Regions from separate parts of the Clostridioides sp. LIBA-2809 genome, predicted to be linked through region 3. Evidence: riboswitches for the same ligand, from Rfam matches in the RefSeq annotation. Region 3 holds a riboswitch; each other region holds the start of a gene.
The links. A riboswitch is a leader RNA that binds a small molecule or an ion and turns the genes downstream of it on or off. The one in region 3 is predicted to bind cyclic di-GMP.

Region 1 (5,744 bases), 1.9 Mb from region 3:
CTATAATAAACACTAACTCTACCTATATAGAATCTGATGTTGAGATAGGTAATGATACTATAATATATCCAGGTGTTATGTTACAAGGAAAAACAAAGATAGGCTCAGATTGTATAATTGGAATGAATTCATCTATAACAAACTCAGAAATAGGTGATGGTACAGAAGTAAAAAATTCAACTATAATTGATAGTAAAGTTGGAGAAAATACTACTATTGGTCCATATGCATATTTAAGACCAAAGAGTAACTTAGGAAACAATGTAAAAATAGGTGATTTTGTTGAAGTAAAAAATGCTATTATAGAAGATGGTTCAAAAGCATCTCATCTTTCTTACATAGGAGACGCACATGTTGGTAAAAATGTAAATATAGGATGTGGAGTAGTCTTTGTAAACTATGATGGTAAAAATAAATTTAAATCAATAGTAAAAGATAATGCATTTATAGGTTCAAATTCCAACCTAGTTGCACCAGTAGTTGTAGAAGAAAAAGGATATATAGCAACTGGCTCAACAATAACACACGATGTTCCAGATGGAGCTTTGGCAATAGCTAGAGAAAGACAAGTTATTAAAGAAGGCTGGGTAGAGAAGAAAAAGCAAAAAGATGAAGAAGGTAAGTAATCATTAGTTTATTATTTTGGCTAATAAATTTAGCTCGAAATTATTATAAATTATATTCATTAGGATTTTAAAATTTTCAGGAGGGTTACATAAATGAATACTAGCGGAAGCGAGATTAAAATTATTGCAGGTAATTCATCGAAAGAGTTAGCACAGAAAATAGCTGACTATATAGGTGTATCAGTGCTAGACTGTGAAGTAGGTACATTCAGTGATGGTGAAATATGTGTAAACATGAACGAGACAGTAAGAGGTTGTGATGTGTTTGTAGTACAATCTACTAATAGCCCAGTAAATGATAACTTAATGGAGTTATTAATCTTAATTGATGCATTAAAGAGAGCATCAGCAGGAAGAATAACAGCTGTTATTCCTTACTATGGATATGCAAGACAAGACAGAAAAGCTAAGGCAAGAGATCCAATCACTGCTAAATTAGTTGCAAACTTAATAACTGCTGCTGGAGCAGATAGAGTATTAACAATGGATTTACATGCAGCTCAAATACAAGGATACTTTGATATACCACTAGACCACTTATTAGGTGGAACAATATTAGCAGATTACTTCAATGAAAAGAAAATAGAAGATTTAGTAGTGGTATCTCCTGATTTAGGAAGTGTTACTAGATCAAGAAAATTTGCTAATTCTTTAAATGGAGAAGTGCCAATAGCTATAATAGATAAGAGAAGACCAAAAGCTAATGTATGTGAAGTTATGAACTTAATAGGTGATGTTAAAGGTAAAAATGTTATACTATTAGATGATATGATAGATACAGCTGGAACAATAGTTAATGCGGCAAATGCACTTAAAGAGTTTGGTGCAAAAGATGTTTATGCTTGTTGTACTCATGGTGTATTATCAGGACCAGCTATTGAGAGAATTTCTAATTCAGAGATAAGTGAGTTAATAGTTCTTGATACTATACAACTTCCTGAAGAAAAAAGAATAGATAAAATAAAGATAAAAACTGTAGCTCCTTTATTTGGAGATGCTATAAGAATGATATTCTCTAACGAATCAGTAAGTAAATTATTCTAATTTATTGGACTTATAAGAGTTGCTTAAAAGGATATAAAACTTTTGAGCAACTCTTTTTTGATACTTAAATTTATAGAGCTGTCTTTTATTTATTATAAGAGTATATGCGATTTTAGAAAAAGATTATGTTTTAGAATTTATAATAGATACGTAAAAAGAAATATGAAAAAGTGCATAAATAATGAATATTATGAATATAAAAAATATTTGGAAAAAGTATTGAAAAATTTCAGATTATGTAGTATTATGTAAATATAAACAAAGAAAGAGGTGTTTCCAATGGGAAGGTCAGAAGATGAACCCCTAATACTTAAATGATTCAGCCACAATCTAGAAGGAATATAAAAGTCTATTGAAAGTTTATTTATAAGAATTGAAAATAGTATCTATTCTATATCTTTGATGTTTGTGAGAGGGTTCTGGATTATATAAAGTTACTGTAAAGAAAGTAATTTTGCACAATGAGCATATCTGTAAATGAAGAGTTTCATTTATATAGTGATTGTGGCTGAATCATAATTAAAAGAGATAGAATGTTTATAATAGATGATTTTAATAAAATACTATATTGTAATAGCTTCTAGCTTTCAAATAAATATTAGCAAAGGATGGAAATGACAATGATAAAACTAAATGATAATTTATAAATATCTCCTTACGATATATGATAATTGTAGGGAGATGTTTCTTTTTTTGTATAGTATAATTATTTGTATGAACTGTGTTTCAATATGTAAATTATTGGTATATATAAATAATATAAACTTAGTTGATAAAATTTGGTAACTATTATATAATATAAGTGGATATGTATATATAATTATGCATTACCCTGAATTTAATAAAAATAGAAACGTTGATATATGTTCTGTGATTTGGGCACCTTAGAACATATGGAGTTAGTGGTGCAACCGGCTATGGAATTGTATTTATTTATGGATACTTTTATTTTCATAGCATTTTTTGTTTTAAAATGGTTATATGCTAGAAATAAATCTGGTTAGTACGTGTAAATAATTTTACTTAGATTTTTAACCAGATATATTATAAGTAAGTATTAATTAAAAAATTTGAGGGGGAATAAAAATGAAGTTAAGAAAGAATAAAAAAGGTTTCACTTTAGTGGAATTATTGGTAGTAATTGCAATTATAGGTATATTAGCAGTAGTAGCAGTTCCAGCTTTATTTAGTAATATAAATAAGGCTAAGGTAGCAAGTGTTGAGTCTGATTATAGTTCAGTTAAGAGTGCAGCATTATCTTATTATGCAGATACTAACACATTACCTACAGATATAAAAACACACTTAAAATCATACTTGGAATCTGATATAGAAAATTCTGATATTGGTGGAACTTATGGTTTAGTTAAAGTTAGTGATAGTAAAAAATTAGCATTATTGATAGATGGCGTAACAATAACAAAAGAACAAGCAGATAAACTAGTATCTGACATAGGAAAAGATAAGGTTTATACAAATGTAGATGTAGCTAAAGAGCATGAGTTAGATGATGCTTTTAATGGTAAAATATATATAATTCTTATAGATAATTTAGAAACTAGTGCTGAGTAGTATCTTCAATATTTAATTATATGTAAACTTAATGATAAATATAATAAAAAAGACAGGAAGAAAATCTTCCTGTCTTTTATACTATTTTATTTAATGTCCAATCACAAATGATGATATAATTGAGATAGTAAAGGAGTGAAATCTGTGGCTAAAAAAGTTAGAATAGGAGACAAACTGGTTGAAAAAGGATACATAACAGAAGACCAGCTTAAATGGGCATTATCAGAGCAAAAAAACAGTGGAAAAAGACTAGGAGAATTTCTAGTACAAGAAGGTCTTATAGATAGTAACTTATTAATAAGTGTATTAAAAGAACTTTTGGATATAGAAAGTGTATTTTTAGAAGGAACAGAAATAGACACATTAGCTACAAAAATGGTTCCAGAAAATATATGCAAAAGATATGCTGTATTTCCATTCAAAATAGATGGAAACAAGATATGTCTAGCCATGTCAGACCCACAAGATAGAGAAGCAGTTCAAGATGTAAGACGTATGTCAGGTAAAGATGTAGAGATATTTATATCGAGTGCAGAAGATATAAACAAAGCAATAGGTCATGCTTATGCACATTCAGAAATAAATAAAGCTATGACTGAGTACAACAAGAATAGAACTGGTGGAGTAAGAGAAACAGTAATACTTGAAGAAGATGTAAATGCAGCTCCAATAGTAAGATTAGTAAACAACATACTAGAAAATGCTGTTAGAATGGAAGCAAGTGATATACATATAGAACAAAGCGAAAATTACATGCGTGTTAGATTTAGGATAGATGGAATGTTAAGGGAATATATGAGGATGAACTCAGCACCATACAAAGCAGTAGTAAGTCGTATCAAGATAATGTCAGATATAAATATATCTGAAAAGAGAATACCGCAAGATGGCAGAATCTATTTAAAAGTAGATAACAAACCTATAGATTTTAGGGTTTCTACAATGCCAACTAATAGGGATGAAAAGATAGCCATGAGGGTTCTTGATAAGAGTAATTTTATGGTTAGTAAAGAAGTACTAGGAATAGATGAACATGGCTCTAAGATATATGACGAGTTGATAAACACTCCTTATGGACTTATATTGGTAGTTGGCCCTACTGGAAGTGGAAAGACAACTACACTATATTCAATGTTAAATCAATTAAATACAGAAAATAGAAACCTCTTAACAATAGAAGACCCTATAGAGTATGAATTACCTGGTGTAAATCAATCTCAGATAAATGAAAAAGCAGGTCTTACCTTTGCCAGTGGGCTTAGAGCTTTTATGCGTCAAGACCCAGATATAATAATGGTTGGGGAGATAAGAGATACTGAAACTGCAGAAATAGCAATTAGAGCTTCTCTTACAGGACATTTAGTTTTAAGTACATTACATGCAAATACAGCAGTTGGAGCAATTTCACGTCTTTTAGATATGGATGTAGAAAGTTTTCTGATAACTTCATCCGTTTTAGGGGTAATATCTCAAAGACTTACAAGAAAAATATGTGAGCATTGTAGGGTTTCATATGAAGCAGACATTGGAGAAAAAAAGGCTCTTGGTATTGATGTAAATGAATCAGTAACTATTTATAAAGGAGAAGGATGTGAAAGATGCAATAATACAGGATATAAGGGGCGTCTAGGTATATTTGAGATGCTTGAAATTACACCAGAAATAAAAGAGTTAATAGATTCATCTGCCAATCAAAGAGAAATTTTAAAGGTGGCTAGAAAACAAGGCATGATTAGTCTGAAAGAGGATATAGTTAAAAAGGTTTTAAATGGAAAGACAACAGTAGAAGAAATGATTAGAATAATTTTGATGACTGATTAAAGGATGATATTATGAAAAGTTTTAAGTATACAGTAATAAAAGAGGATGGAAAAAAACAAACTGATGTAATTGAAGCCAATGATTTTAATGAAGCTAGAAGTCTCCTTAGAAAAAGAAATCTTAGAGTTCTTGAAATTAAAGAAAGTAAAAGTAAAAACATAAGTGTCTTTAGTAGAAAGAGAAAAAAAGACTTAGGAGCTGACCAGATAAGCCACTTTTGTAGACAGTTTGCTATTATAGTATCTTCTGGTATAAATAGTATCTCAGGTCTAGAAACATTAGCTAGAAGGTCAACTAATGTTACCTTGAGAGAAGAGATTAATCGTATAGTAGCAGAAATAAAAATAGGTTCTACTATTGCAGATTCAATGCTTTCACCAAAATCAAAGTTTCCAAAATTACTTGGAGCTATGATAGCTACAGGTGAGGCTACAGGTAAATTAGATGAAGTACTAAAAAGTATGGCTTCATTTTATGATAGTGAACACAGGGTTAAGCAAAAGCTTAGAAATGCGGCAACATATCCATTAATAGTTTTGATTTCTTCCTTTGTAATGATTTTTATATTTACAGCATTTATGGTGCCTAAGATGGTGAATTCAATTACAACAGTAGGAGCATCTCTGCCACTTATAACAAGAATTGTTATGGGGTTTGGTGTGTTTATGAAGAATTTTTGGA
Region 2 (5,744 bases), 1.7 Mb from region 3:
CTAATTGTAAGAACAGGTTTATTATTTTGTTTACATATTTCTTCTAAAAAACTATGCACTAACAATCCTATATCTTCTTTTCTCTCTCTAAGTGGTGGTATTTTTATTTCCACAACATTTAATCTATAATATAAATCTTCTCTAAACTTTTCTGCTTTTACCATTTTCTCTAAATCTTTATTAGTAGCTGATATTATTCTGGGATTTATTTTTATTGTGGTATCTCCACCAACTCTTCTTATTTCTTTTTCTTGCAACACTCTAAGCAACTTAGCCTGCATACTAAGAGGTAAATCAGCAATTTCATCTAAAAATACAGTTCCATCTTTTGCAAGTTCGAATATACCTATTCTACCTTTTTTACTTGCTCCAGTAAATGCACCTGATTCATACCCAAAAAATTCGCTTTCAAATAACTCATTTGGTATAGCACTACAGTTAACAGGTATAAACTGACCTTTCCTCTCACTATAATCATGAATAGCTCTTGCAAATACTTCTTTACCTGTACCACTTTCACCCCAGATAAATATACTACTATTAGTTCTAGCTACTTGTTTTGCAATCGCTTTCGATTTTTCTAATTTATAGCTTTTACCTAAAATTTTGTCAAAGCTACCTTTAGATAAGTTTTTAACTTCATTCTTTAAATATTTCAAAGTATCATTTACTTTTTCAAGCTCAAGAGCAAGTATCTTGGCTTCTGTAACATCAACCTCTGTACATACAACACCAATAAATTCTTCCTTATAAAATATAGGATTTGCATGAACTAACGCATACATATTTTCTTTTTTATCCGTAAAATATAAGTCACTCATACCGATTTTACTATTCAATACTTTCTCTGAGATAGTATTCTCCAAAAATTCGTTCATCGGTCGACCGACTATGTCTTCAGATTTTATATCATACCTTTCCTCCATAAACTTATTCCATAATATAACTACACCTTCGTTATTTATAGCACAAATTCCTTCTTTAATTTGTCCTATAATATATTTTAAAGTCAAACCATAGTCTTCTAAGTGCATATATAGATAATCTCTAATATGTTCTTGTTTTAATACACCAATAATTTTATTATCTCTAAGAACAGGAAGAATTCCTATATTTTTCAATATCATTATATCTCTACACTCATCTAAGGTTAAACCTTCGCTGACATATATTACATCCTTTTTCATTATAAGTTTTACTGTCTGGCCTTCATATTTCTTATGCATGTCATAAAGATTATGTATATCTGTCATAGATATAATACCTTTTAATTCACCAGATGAATCTATTACCATTAGAGTTTTTGTATTGCTTTTTATCATTTCTTTTATTGCATCTTCAATTCTTGTGTCTTCGTCTATAGTTGTAAATTTTGTATCCATTACCTCTTCTACTTTTTTTACTTCTGGTATCGAAAACATAAAGTCCCCCCTTTATAGTAGTACATAATCAAAACTTATTTATACATATTTATTCTAGCATATCATAATAACAATTTATTCAATAATTAATATTAAAATTTCTTAAGTGATTATTATACAGATTTCTAATACAAATTCATGTAAGTACTAAAATGAATACTTAAATCTATACAAATAAAATCAAATGAATTATACCTTTAGTATGTTATTTTTTCAATACTATTTTCACCTTCAAATTATTTTTCTATTCATAAAACAGTTAACATCTATTTTTAAAAAGATTATAGTTACATAAAAAAATGCCTCAAAATGATTTTTAAATCAATTTGAGACAATATATTTTAAAACTTAATAACAAGCAGTATTCTGTATTAGTTTTTTACTCTTTTAGTTTGATACACCAATCCACAAATTGCTATAATACCAATAAGTATATATGGCATTATTTGCGTTTCATCACCTGTTTTTGGTGATTTTACCACTATATCATGTGCTGGTGGCACTGGTGGGTTTATTATTGTATCATTTTTTGATGGTACTGATGTATTTTCTACTATATCACTTGATGGTGGTACTGGTGGATTTATCACTGTATCACCTGATGGTGGTATTGGTGGATTTATCACTGTATCATCTGATGGTGGTATTGGTGGATTTATCACTGTATCATCTGATGGTGGTACTGGTGGATTTATCACTGTGTCATCTGATGGTGGTGATGGCTTAGGTTTATGCCCGTTTGAGTCATTATTATCATTATTTGGTGGTATTGGTGGATTTACATCTGGGTCTCCATCCGTTGGTACACCTATATTGAAATCAACTACTTCACCACTTTTTTGTTCTATTGTATAGCTCAATAAATTTTGCTTACTAGCTGGTAATACAGATGAGTGGTCTTTTTCTCCAAAATCAAAAACTGTCTTAAAATATTGAATGGCTTTTGGGAAAATATAATCATAAGATAATGCAGATACCTTATCTTTTACATTTGGCTTATCTATGCTCTTAAGTTTAAACTTTTGTTGTGTTGAAATCTCTACTTCACCTGTACCTATTACATTTCCGTTTTCATCATAAGCAGTTACTCCATCTGGTAATTTCAACTTAACCACACCACTATAACCTACTAGGGCTATAGATTCTGTTTCATAAGTTCCATCTTGAATTTTATCAAATTTAATATCAGTTAAACCACTACTTAAACTAGGTTTTCCTGTATCATTTGGCTTTAACTCATTACGACCAGCTTCTAATAATGCTTCTAAATAAGCTTTTCTATTTATTTGAGCTTCCTTGTCTTTCAGATATTTAGCTTTTTCTTCTTCAGTATTTGCATTCTCTATCAATCTATCATAAGAATCTATAAGAGTTTGATAAAGCTTAAGTCTCTCTTGTTCATTCATTTGCCCAAGCATAATCCAAATTGCATCTTGAGTTGCAAAATGAATCATACCTTCATATTCTTTTCCACCTAAATTAAATTGTTGCTTATATCCAAATCCATCAAACTCAGAACCTGCATATAGTATAGATTTAATTGCATCTTCATTTTTATTTTCTTGACCATTAAAATCTTCTGCTGGTAAGTATGGACTCTTATTTTTATTACTTGGAGATTTTAAATGATTATTGTAACAAAATGCAGTTTGTTCTCCATCTTCACCTTCTATTACATATTTACCATCCTTATGGCTTGCACCTATAAGACCCTCTATTACATAATCGAAAGTTAAAGTTTTTGTAATATCATCAAATCTTAAATCAAAATAAGGTCTATTTGAACCATCTGTTTCTTTTAATAAACAACTATTCTTTACTTTTGAATTTTTATTATTAGACCAAAAGCTAGTATTTCCATCTCGTGAAGTAAGTACCTCATAAATTTCTGACTGTTCATCTGTTTTTACATCATTTTCGTCTTCCCAGAAATTATATACAATCTTATTTATTTGAGATACAGTAAGATTAAGAATATCTTCAATGTTCTTCTTCAAACTCATTTCTTCCACTTCTAATTTTTCTTCTTCTGATGGTATCATTTCATTTGGTACTTCTTCTAATGATGGTTTATCCCCATCTGGTGTCTCTCCTACTGTTGGTTTTTCTCCATCTGGTGTCTCTCCTACTGTTGGCTTCTCTCCATCTGGTGTTTCTCCTACTGTTGGTTTATCCCCATCTGGTGTCTCTCCTACTGTTGGTTTTTCTCCATCTGGCGTCTCTTCTACTGTTGGTTTCTCTCCATCTGGCGTCTCTCCTACTGTTGGTTTATCCCCATCTGGTGTCTCTTCTACTGTTGGTTTGTCTCCATCTGGCGTCTCTCCTACTGTTGGCTTCTCTCCATCTGGTGTTTCTCCTACTGTTGGTTTCTCTCCATCGAGTATTATATCTTTTCCATCTACTTCGTCAGCATAAGATATTATTGGTGCAAATGCAGTAAATGCTATACTAAAAGCAATTACTAAACTAATTATACTTGATTTTTTAATTTTTATTTTCAAGATTTTCCTCCTATTTATATTTATAGCAGGTTGCACTACTAACTCCATATATCTTTTAAGTGCCCAGGTTTAAGATATACTTCACAGTTTCTATAAATAGGTTTTTAGTAATTTTTAATTCTTATTTTTAAGTATTTTAAGTGCACTTTTTATGAATATCCTAAAATATAATCTTATTATTTAAGATATTCTTGATTAATAAAAGACAAAAATATATTTTCACACTAAAAAAGATACCATAGAGTATCTTGATATAACACAAAAACTTTACCCTGTTGGATGATTGACTTCATTAAATTTTTACTTGTCAATATGGCCACATATTTGAGTCTTTATTTTTGTCTAATATAATTTTAATAGCTATTTCCATCATTATACATTATGCATTACCTTTTGTCTATTTCTTCCATATTATTTATATTATTCCATAATCTTATCGTCATATTGCAACAAAAAACATCCTTAAAGTAATTTTTCAAACTTTTCTAAGGATGTTTTTTTCATATATTTTTATATTATATTATTATTTATATTATATTATTTTATTTTTAATCTTACGTCACCTTTTATTCTTCTTATTAATGGGTGATTAACTGTTCTCATTACATGGTCAGTAATATGATATACACCTAATTTTAATTTTGGTGCAGAACCCATTACTGTGTTACTACAGTCAGTACAGTTTCCTATTAATATAACTTCTGCTCCAGCTTTCTTAAATTCTATACATTTTTGAGCTTGTCCTGGACAGTGTCCTGGATTTTCACATTTTAATGCACCTTTAATTTCTTGAGCTTGTTTACATTTTTGAACTGATACTATATCAGTAACTCCCATTTTAGCTGCTATGTCTCTCATTCTTTCTTCATTAGGTCCACATGCACAGACTAAAAGACCCATTTTTCTCTTTTCATTAACAAATGGCATAGTAACTATTATACCACCACTAGTTTTAGTTATTGGAGTATCTAAAGTAGTAGCTTTACCAGTGAAAGGTCCTCCTAAGATTATCTCTCCGTATTCACCTTTTATTCCACCAGCTCTTTCAATTAATTCTCCAACAGTAGTTCCGATAGGTACATCTTCAAATACTATAGATTCTTTTCCACTGTTTAATTGTCCAACTACAGTTACATTTTTAGATATAACTGGTCTTTTTTGCTCAACAGCTTCTACTATTCTAGTTAATGTCTCTACATTTATTACTACTGCATTAGCTTCTGAAGGTAATTGAGTTGGCTCAAGTAATTTACCTAGAACATCTCTTACTATCGCTCTCTCTTCTCCCATTGGGTACATGTCAACTAGTTCTGCAACTTCTATGTTATCTCCTGGCTTTATTACTTTTTTGAATGCTGCTATTGCTTCTGGATGCTTGCTTTTTATTGCTAGCATACCTTTTCCAGCATTAGTAACTTCCATAGCGTATTTTATACCTTGATAAACTATTTCTGGTCTTTCTTCTATTTCTTTTATGTTGTGAGCTAATAAAGGTTCACATTCAGCTGCATTTGCTAATATTGTTCCACCTTTTAAATCTATGTTTAATTTTATATGAGTAGGGAATCCTGCTCCACCCATTCCTACAACTCCAGCTTCTTTAATTAAGTCAAGTATACTTTCTCCTTTTAATGGTTCAAAAGTATCATCTTGTACTTCATCAGCTTCGATTACTATAGCTTGGTCATTTATTTCACTTATTTTTCCACTAACACTGGCATAAATATTTGCCCCTAATCCAGCTGGTTCTGCGATTAGAGTTCCTTTTTTTACTACATCTCCAACACTTACTACTGGTTTATCTGGACCACCAACGTGTTGT
Region 3 (5,744 bases):
AATCTTCATACAACAAGAGTTTGTATTTGTTATTTTCAACTACAAAGTATCTATTCACCTTTAAAGAATCATCTTTTTTATAAAGGAGATTTTTTATTTCAAAAGTTTCTTCTAATTTAACTACATTTTTATACTTTTTTCCGTCATAGTTATAAGTTTCTATGGTTTTTTCTTTATCTATTTTATAACTAATTATTCTTTTTGTTTTAACTAAAATATTTTGAAATTCTTCAAGATTCTCCTGACTAATTTTTTTCTTGCTATCTTTGCTTAATAAACTATATGCTGCTTCATAGTCACCAGAGTTCATTCTATCAATATATTTTTTTGCTACTTCACTAGCGCTTTCTTTTAGAGAACATCCTGCTACAGATATTACAATTGATAATGTTAAGAGTAAAGTTATGCCTTTAGTAATATTCATAATGTAATCACCTAATAATTAAATTTTATTAATTATATTTTAGCATCAAATATTGAATAAGTCATCAGCTTTAAAGTATATAAAGAAGATAGTTTAATAAAATTAAAAACCTAACTCTGATAACCAACTTATTAGTTTATTTTCTCTCTCTTTTAAATCATTACTATTAAATTTTCCTAATTTAATTTCACCAACAATCATACCATCAGACATAAATAATACTCGTTCTGTCTTTGCTGCTACTTTGACGTCATGAGTTACAAGCATAATAGTTGTTCCTAATTTATTAATAGCTATAAGAATATCCATTACTTCATTTGTTAGCTTGGAGTTAAGTGCACCTGTAGGTTCGTCTCCAAATAAAATTTTCGGGTTGTTAATTAAAGCACGACATATGGAAGCCCTTTGAAGTTGACCTCCCGAAACCTGAGTAATATCCTTATTTTTTATTTCCGAAATATTCATTTTTTCCATAAGTCTTGTCGCTCGTTCATTGATTATTTGACGACTTTCTTCTTTATTTAAGTAAGCTGAGAGAATTATGTTGTCAAATATATTTAAGTTTTTAAGTAAATTACTTTGTTGAAATATAAAGCCCATATTTTTTAATCTAAGTTTTGATAATGCTTCTTCGGACATATTAGAAATCATTTCACCTGAAAAATTGACTATACCAGATGTTAATTTATCCATTCCGCTTATGTTATGCAGTAATGTTGATTTACCAGACCCAGAAGCACCCATAATAGATATAAATTCTCCATATTGAATTGATAAATCTATTCCTTTTAAAACTTGCTGTGTATTTCCTTTAGCAATAGTATACTCTTTAATAATTTTTTTAGCTTCTACAATATTATTCATAACATACCCCTTACTCTATAATAGACATAATTTTTATTTTATTGATTGCTCTATTAATTACTATAATTGTAATTAATACTGTGAGAATTAAAGCTGATGGACAAAGTATATATACAATTAATGGATTTACTATAAATTGAAGGTTTGAGATACCAGAAAGTAGTAAACCAGATATTTTTTGTCCAAGTGTATTTGCCATAATAATTCCTAAAATAACTCCGATTATAAGTACTAATAAAGCTCTGGTAATATATTGAATACGTATATCTCTAGTAGAAAATCCTAAACTAAGCATAGTTGCTGTTTGTGGTGTATCTTTGGTAATGAGCATCTTAAAAAACATTGCTGTAATTAGTGAAGAAATTACAATAGATACGACAACAGCTAATTTTATAACAAGTCTTAACTGGTTGATAATAGAGCTTAATGTCTGACTTATATAATTATTTATATCTGTAACTTTAGCAGGGTAATAACTAATACTGTATTGTTCTAATTTATCTGCTACATTGACTCCAGGTTTTAAATTTAAATTTAGGACATGCCATAGAACATTATCTTTTTTAGATGGTAGCATAGCTTTTGCAGTCTTACCACCATATGTAATGTCTTGATATATGCCACTAACAGTAAGAGTTAACTCTTTACCTTTTGAGAAAATGGATAAATTATCTCCAATACTTTTTTCTAGTTCATTTGCATTTATAACAGATAGTGCAATTTCATTTTCTTTTGTTGGTGCAGAACCTTTTACATATGTAAGTGGGAAAGTTTTAAAGTTTCCATTTTCTATTTTCATATTTTCTACTTTGCCATTTTTATTTTTTATTTTATATGAACTTGTTGTAAAGGATTCATATTTTTCAACATCATTGTCATCGTTAATTTTTTGTAATATAGAATTAAAAAGATGTTGGGTTTGATTTGTCTGTGATAAATCAATACGAATATCACTCTTACCTGCGCCCATATAAGTGATAAATTCAGGTGATTGAATAGTATTTAGAAAATTAAGTGGTACAATCATAAGGAAAATACAAATCATGTAGACAAAACAAAGCAATCCATAGACAGTAAATTTTCTTGCTACTTCATTTAACCCTAGAAATATATTGGCATTTGTCATTTTGGTTTTGTATAGCTGTAAGCTATATCCATGTATTACAGAGTTTGTAGAATGATTATTTCTTAATGCATTAACTGCTGATATTTTTTTGAATCTTTTAAGTATAAGTTTACAAAAGAATACAATAGCTACAAATACAAGAACTGAACTTATAAATGGAATAAGAATACTAAAGATATCTTTATCTACTGTTCCCATATAAATATAAATATTTTTTGTAAAAAAAACTCCTATGAATAACGACAATATATAGCCAAGAAAACTTGCAAAAGATGAAATTAATACGTATTTTATCAAATATAGTTTTTGGATGTTACTATTTTGAATACCAATGGCTTTCATAACACCAATTTCTCTGTAGTCTTCTTCAATCGTTGTAATTAAAGTAAATCGTAAGCATAAAATAGAAATTGTAATAAGAAGAATGCTAATTAAGATGACAATAGCAATTACAATTCCGTCAGACAAAGCATTTAGTAGTTTATAAGTGGAATAAGTTATTGATGTACCTGTTTGTGGGAGCTTAGTTGATTGATATAGTGTTTCAAACTCACTAATTTTATTTATATCATTTAAGAGAAATTCAATTAGATATTCGCTTTCCCCCATAGTAGCTTTTAAAGTATCCCAATCATTATCACTGATTAAAAAACGCTTTGAAGTAACAAGAGAAGGGTTCATCTGTGCATCACGTATAAAATCTTTTATTGTAAATTCCATAAAGAAACTACCATTAATAATTTTTATTGTATCTCCAATTTTTAAATTGCATTGTTTCATATAGTATACAGGAACTCCTATTTCCCCATCTTTTATTTGCATTATTTGATTGTCCATATCTAATAGAAAGTCAAATTTATCATTTTGTTTTGTAAAGCTATTTTCTAGCACACTATTAGCCTGATTTTCTCCTTTATTTCCTAAAAAAATATTAGCTCCATTTATATTTAAAAGTTCAGTAGTTTGTTGCTTTTTTACATATGGAGTTTTAGCTGAAAACTTGTCAATTTCTTCTTGATTTAATTTCCCAGAATACATTTGAACATAATGAGGCGCATGGGATTTTTGAAACAAAGAAGTCATGGAATCAGTTAGTTCTATAATGATGCTCGTTGCACTAGATACCAGCATTGATGCAAGCAAAATAAAAATAAATAGAGCAATTGTTATCACTTTGTTTCGAGTTAAATCTTTTAATAATATTCTCTTAAGCATAAATAATCCTCATTTCTTAAAAATTTTGTATTGAATATTTTAGATTTATTTTATATTAGTCATAGATATATAAAAATTTAAACTGACCGTCGGTCTATAATGATAATATAATAATATTACTATTTTGTCAAGTTATTAAAAAAGTAAAATATAAACTTCTTATGATAAAGTGTTTATACAAAATATATCCTAAAGAAATTAGTAAGAATTTTAAAAAAGAATATAATTAATATATTTTATTTTTAGTTTTTTACTAATCAATAATTTTTAATATTAATTAAGTATATAAAAAATTATTGATTATTTTTATGTGTTAATATTTATTAAAAAAGATTTGTTAAAAGTAATAGTATCATAGATAAATTACTATTTTTTAGATGAATTATGAAGAACAATAATTAAATTAATAAATATAAAGGTATTTTTTGCTTATTATTAATTAAAAATTTAATTTATATTTAATTAATATAAAATTTGAGGTAATATTATTTTTAAATTGTTCAAATTATGTTATTATTCAGATATAGGCAATATTAGATAAATCTAATGACGCAAAGCTATAGGGACTAAAATCTTTATGTAATAAAGGTCATGTCAGCCAGTTGCCAAAAAGATAATGATTCTTTTTGTTAAAAGTATTTGTTGAAAGTATATATTTTTAATAACTTAATATTTGGCAAGAGGAGGGCTTAAGATGATATCTGAATTAATGTTAAAAAATTTTGGCGAATCTAGCATCAATTTTAAGACTAAAATTAAATTAAATTTAAGAGAAAGACCAGACATAAATAGTATGAAGTTGAAAAGTATACCAGAAGGTAAAATTGTCAAGCTAAAATGTGTTGATGGAATATGGGCAGAAGTTGAAAGTAATTATGACAAAGGATGGTTACTTTATAAATATTTAGAAAAATTAAGCAATGTTAAAAACAATAGTAACAACATGGTAAAAGATAGAAAAAAGAATTATGTAGGAAATATAAGAACAAATGGTCTAAGTTTAGAACTTAGAAATGATAGAACATTAGACTCTAGAATTATAACTACAATTCCTGATGGTTTTAAAGTTGAAGTATGTTATAGTGTTGGGAAATGGGCAAGAGTGAATATTGATAAAAGTGGAAAAAGATATTGTGGATATGTATATAACCAGTATATAGAAGAATGTTTAAGTTTATCATAATTGGATACTAGTAAGCTTTAAATACACTAATAAATCTCAGAAAAAGAATCCTAATCATAGGATTCTTTTTCTTTTGTAAAAATCATTATTATAATACTAAACAGAATAAATTAATTAAGCTATCTTAATTATAAATGGAAAATTTAGTTGAAAGTAGATTTAATTTGTATTTTGTGTACTAAGTATCATAATTTACTATTAATTTAAAGAATTTTAACAAAAGAGAAACTTTATAGAATAAAAATAATATTAAAGATAAGAAAACATATAAGAAATTTGAAAAATTTTGTAATTTTTACTTTAATATATATTATAATAAACTAGATATAAGTTTTTATGAGGGGGAAAATATGAAAAAAAAGAAAAAGTTGATTGGAGTAATTATATCTTTTTTACTTATAATCAGCATTATAAATCCATTACAAGTTGAGGCAGACGTTATTACTGATTCTAGTGTATACATTTTTTCAACACAAGAGAATTATCAATCTAATAATACTAGGTTTAAAACTATTAAATCTAAAAGTAGACACAAACGTAGCAAATCTAGTAAAAGTAGAGTGAAATTAAAAAAAAGAACTACAAGAACTAAAACTTATGGACATGGAATTCTAAATAGACACAAAAGTCGAGGTATAAGAAGATATAATATTTTATCAAAATTGATACTGTCAATAATAGTTATGTTTGTTGTTATAGTTTTAGTTATATTAATATTTATTAAAAGAAAGAAGAAGAAATTTTATTAAATACAACAATGAAAATTATATAGTTGTTTTATGTGATTTTATTATTAATTAGATGGTAATTTAAAGAACAACGTTTTGTTAATTATTGATGTTTATTTAATAGCATGATATAATTTGAACGGAATAATATGCTGTTTAAAAGGAGATACAAAAATGGCACGAAAACGAATATTAAATGGTGGT

Region 1: another riboswitch for cyclic di-GMP. It lies ahead of ACTG44_RS19315 (type II secretion system protein); the one in region 3 lies ahead of ACTG44_RS10405 (SH3 domain-containing protein).
Region 2: another riboswitch for cyclic di-GMP. It lies ahead of ACTG44_RS18110 (Cys-Gln thioester bond-forming surface protein); the one in region 3 lies ahead of ACTG44_RS10405 (SH3 domain-containing protein).

Annotation. Positions count from the first base shown of each region.
Region 1 is NZ_CP197004.1:4,100,279-4,106,022, reverse strand. It holds gene glmU (bifunctional UDP-N-acetylglucosamine diphosphorylase/glucosamine-1-phosphate N-acetyltransferase GlmU) at 1-626, shown strand, start outside; gene ACTG44_RS19320 (ribose-phosphate diphosphokinase) at 720-1,670, shown strand; cyclic di-GMP riboswitch class II at 2,511-2,596, shown strand; gene ACTG44_RS19315 (type II secretion system protein) at 2,757-3,242, shown strand; gene ACTG44_RS19310 (GspE/PulE family protein) at 3,387-5,063, shown strand; gene ACTG44_RS19305 (type II secretion system F family protein) at 5,075-5,744, shown strand, end outside.
Region 2 is NZ_CP197004.1:3,834,012-3,839,755, forward strand. It holds gene prdR (sigma-54 dependent transcriptional regulator PrdR) at 1-1,421, opposite strand, end outside; gene ACTG44_RS18110 (Cys-Gln thioester bond-forming surface protein) at 1,793-3,922, opposite strand; cyclic di-GMP riboswitch class II at 3,938-4,023, opposite strand; gene prdC (proline reductase-associated electron transfer protein PrdC) at 4,460-5,744, opposite strand, start outside.
Region 3 is NZ_CP197004.1:2,166,200-2,171,943, reverse strand. It holds gene ACTG44_RS10420 (NTF2-like N-terminal transpeptidase domain-containing protein) at 1-424, opposite strand, end outside; gene ACTG44_RS10415 (ABC transporter ATP-binding protein) at 527-1,288, opposite strand; gene ACTG44_RS10410 (FtsX-like permease family protein) at 1,299-3,629, opposite strand; cyclic di-GMP riboswitch class I at 4,146-4,239, shown strand; gene ACTG44_RS10405 (SH3 domain-containing protein) at 4,324-4,812, shown strand; gene ACTG44_RS10400 (hypothetical protein) at 5,163-5,561, shown strand; gene ACTG44_RS10395 (TetR/AcrR family transcriptional regulator) at 5,715-5,744, shown strand, end outside.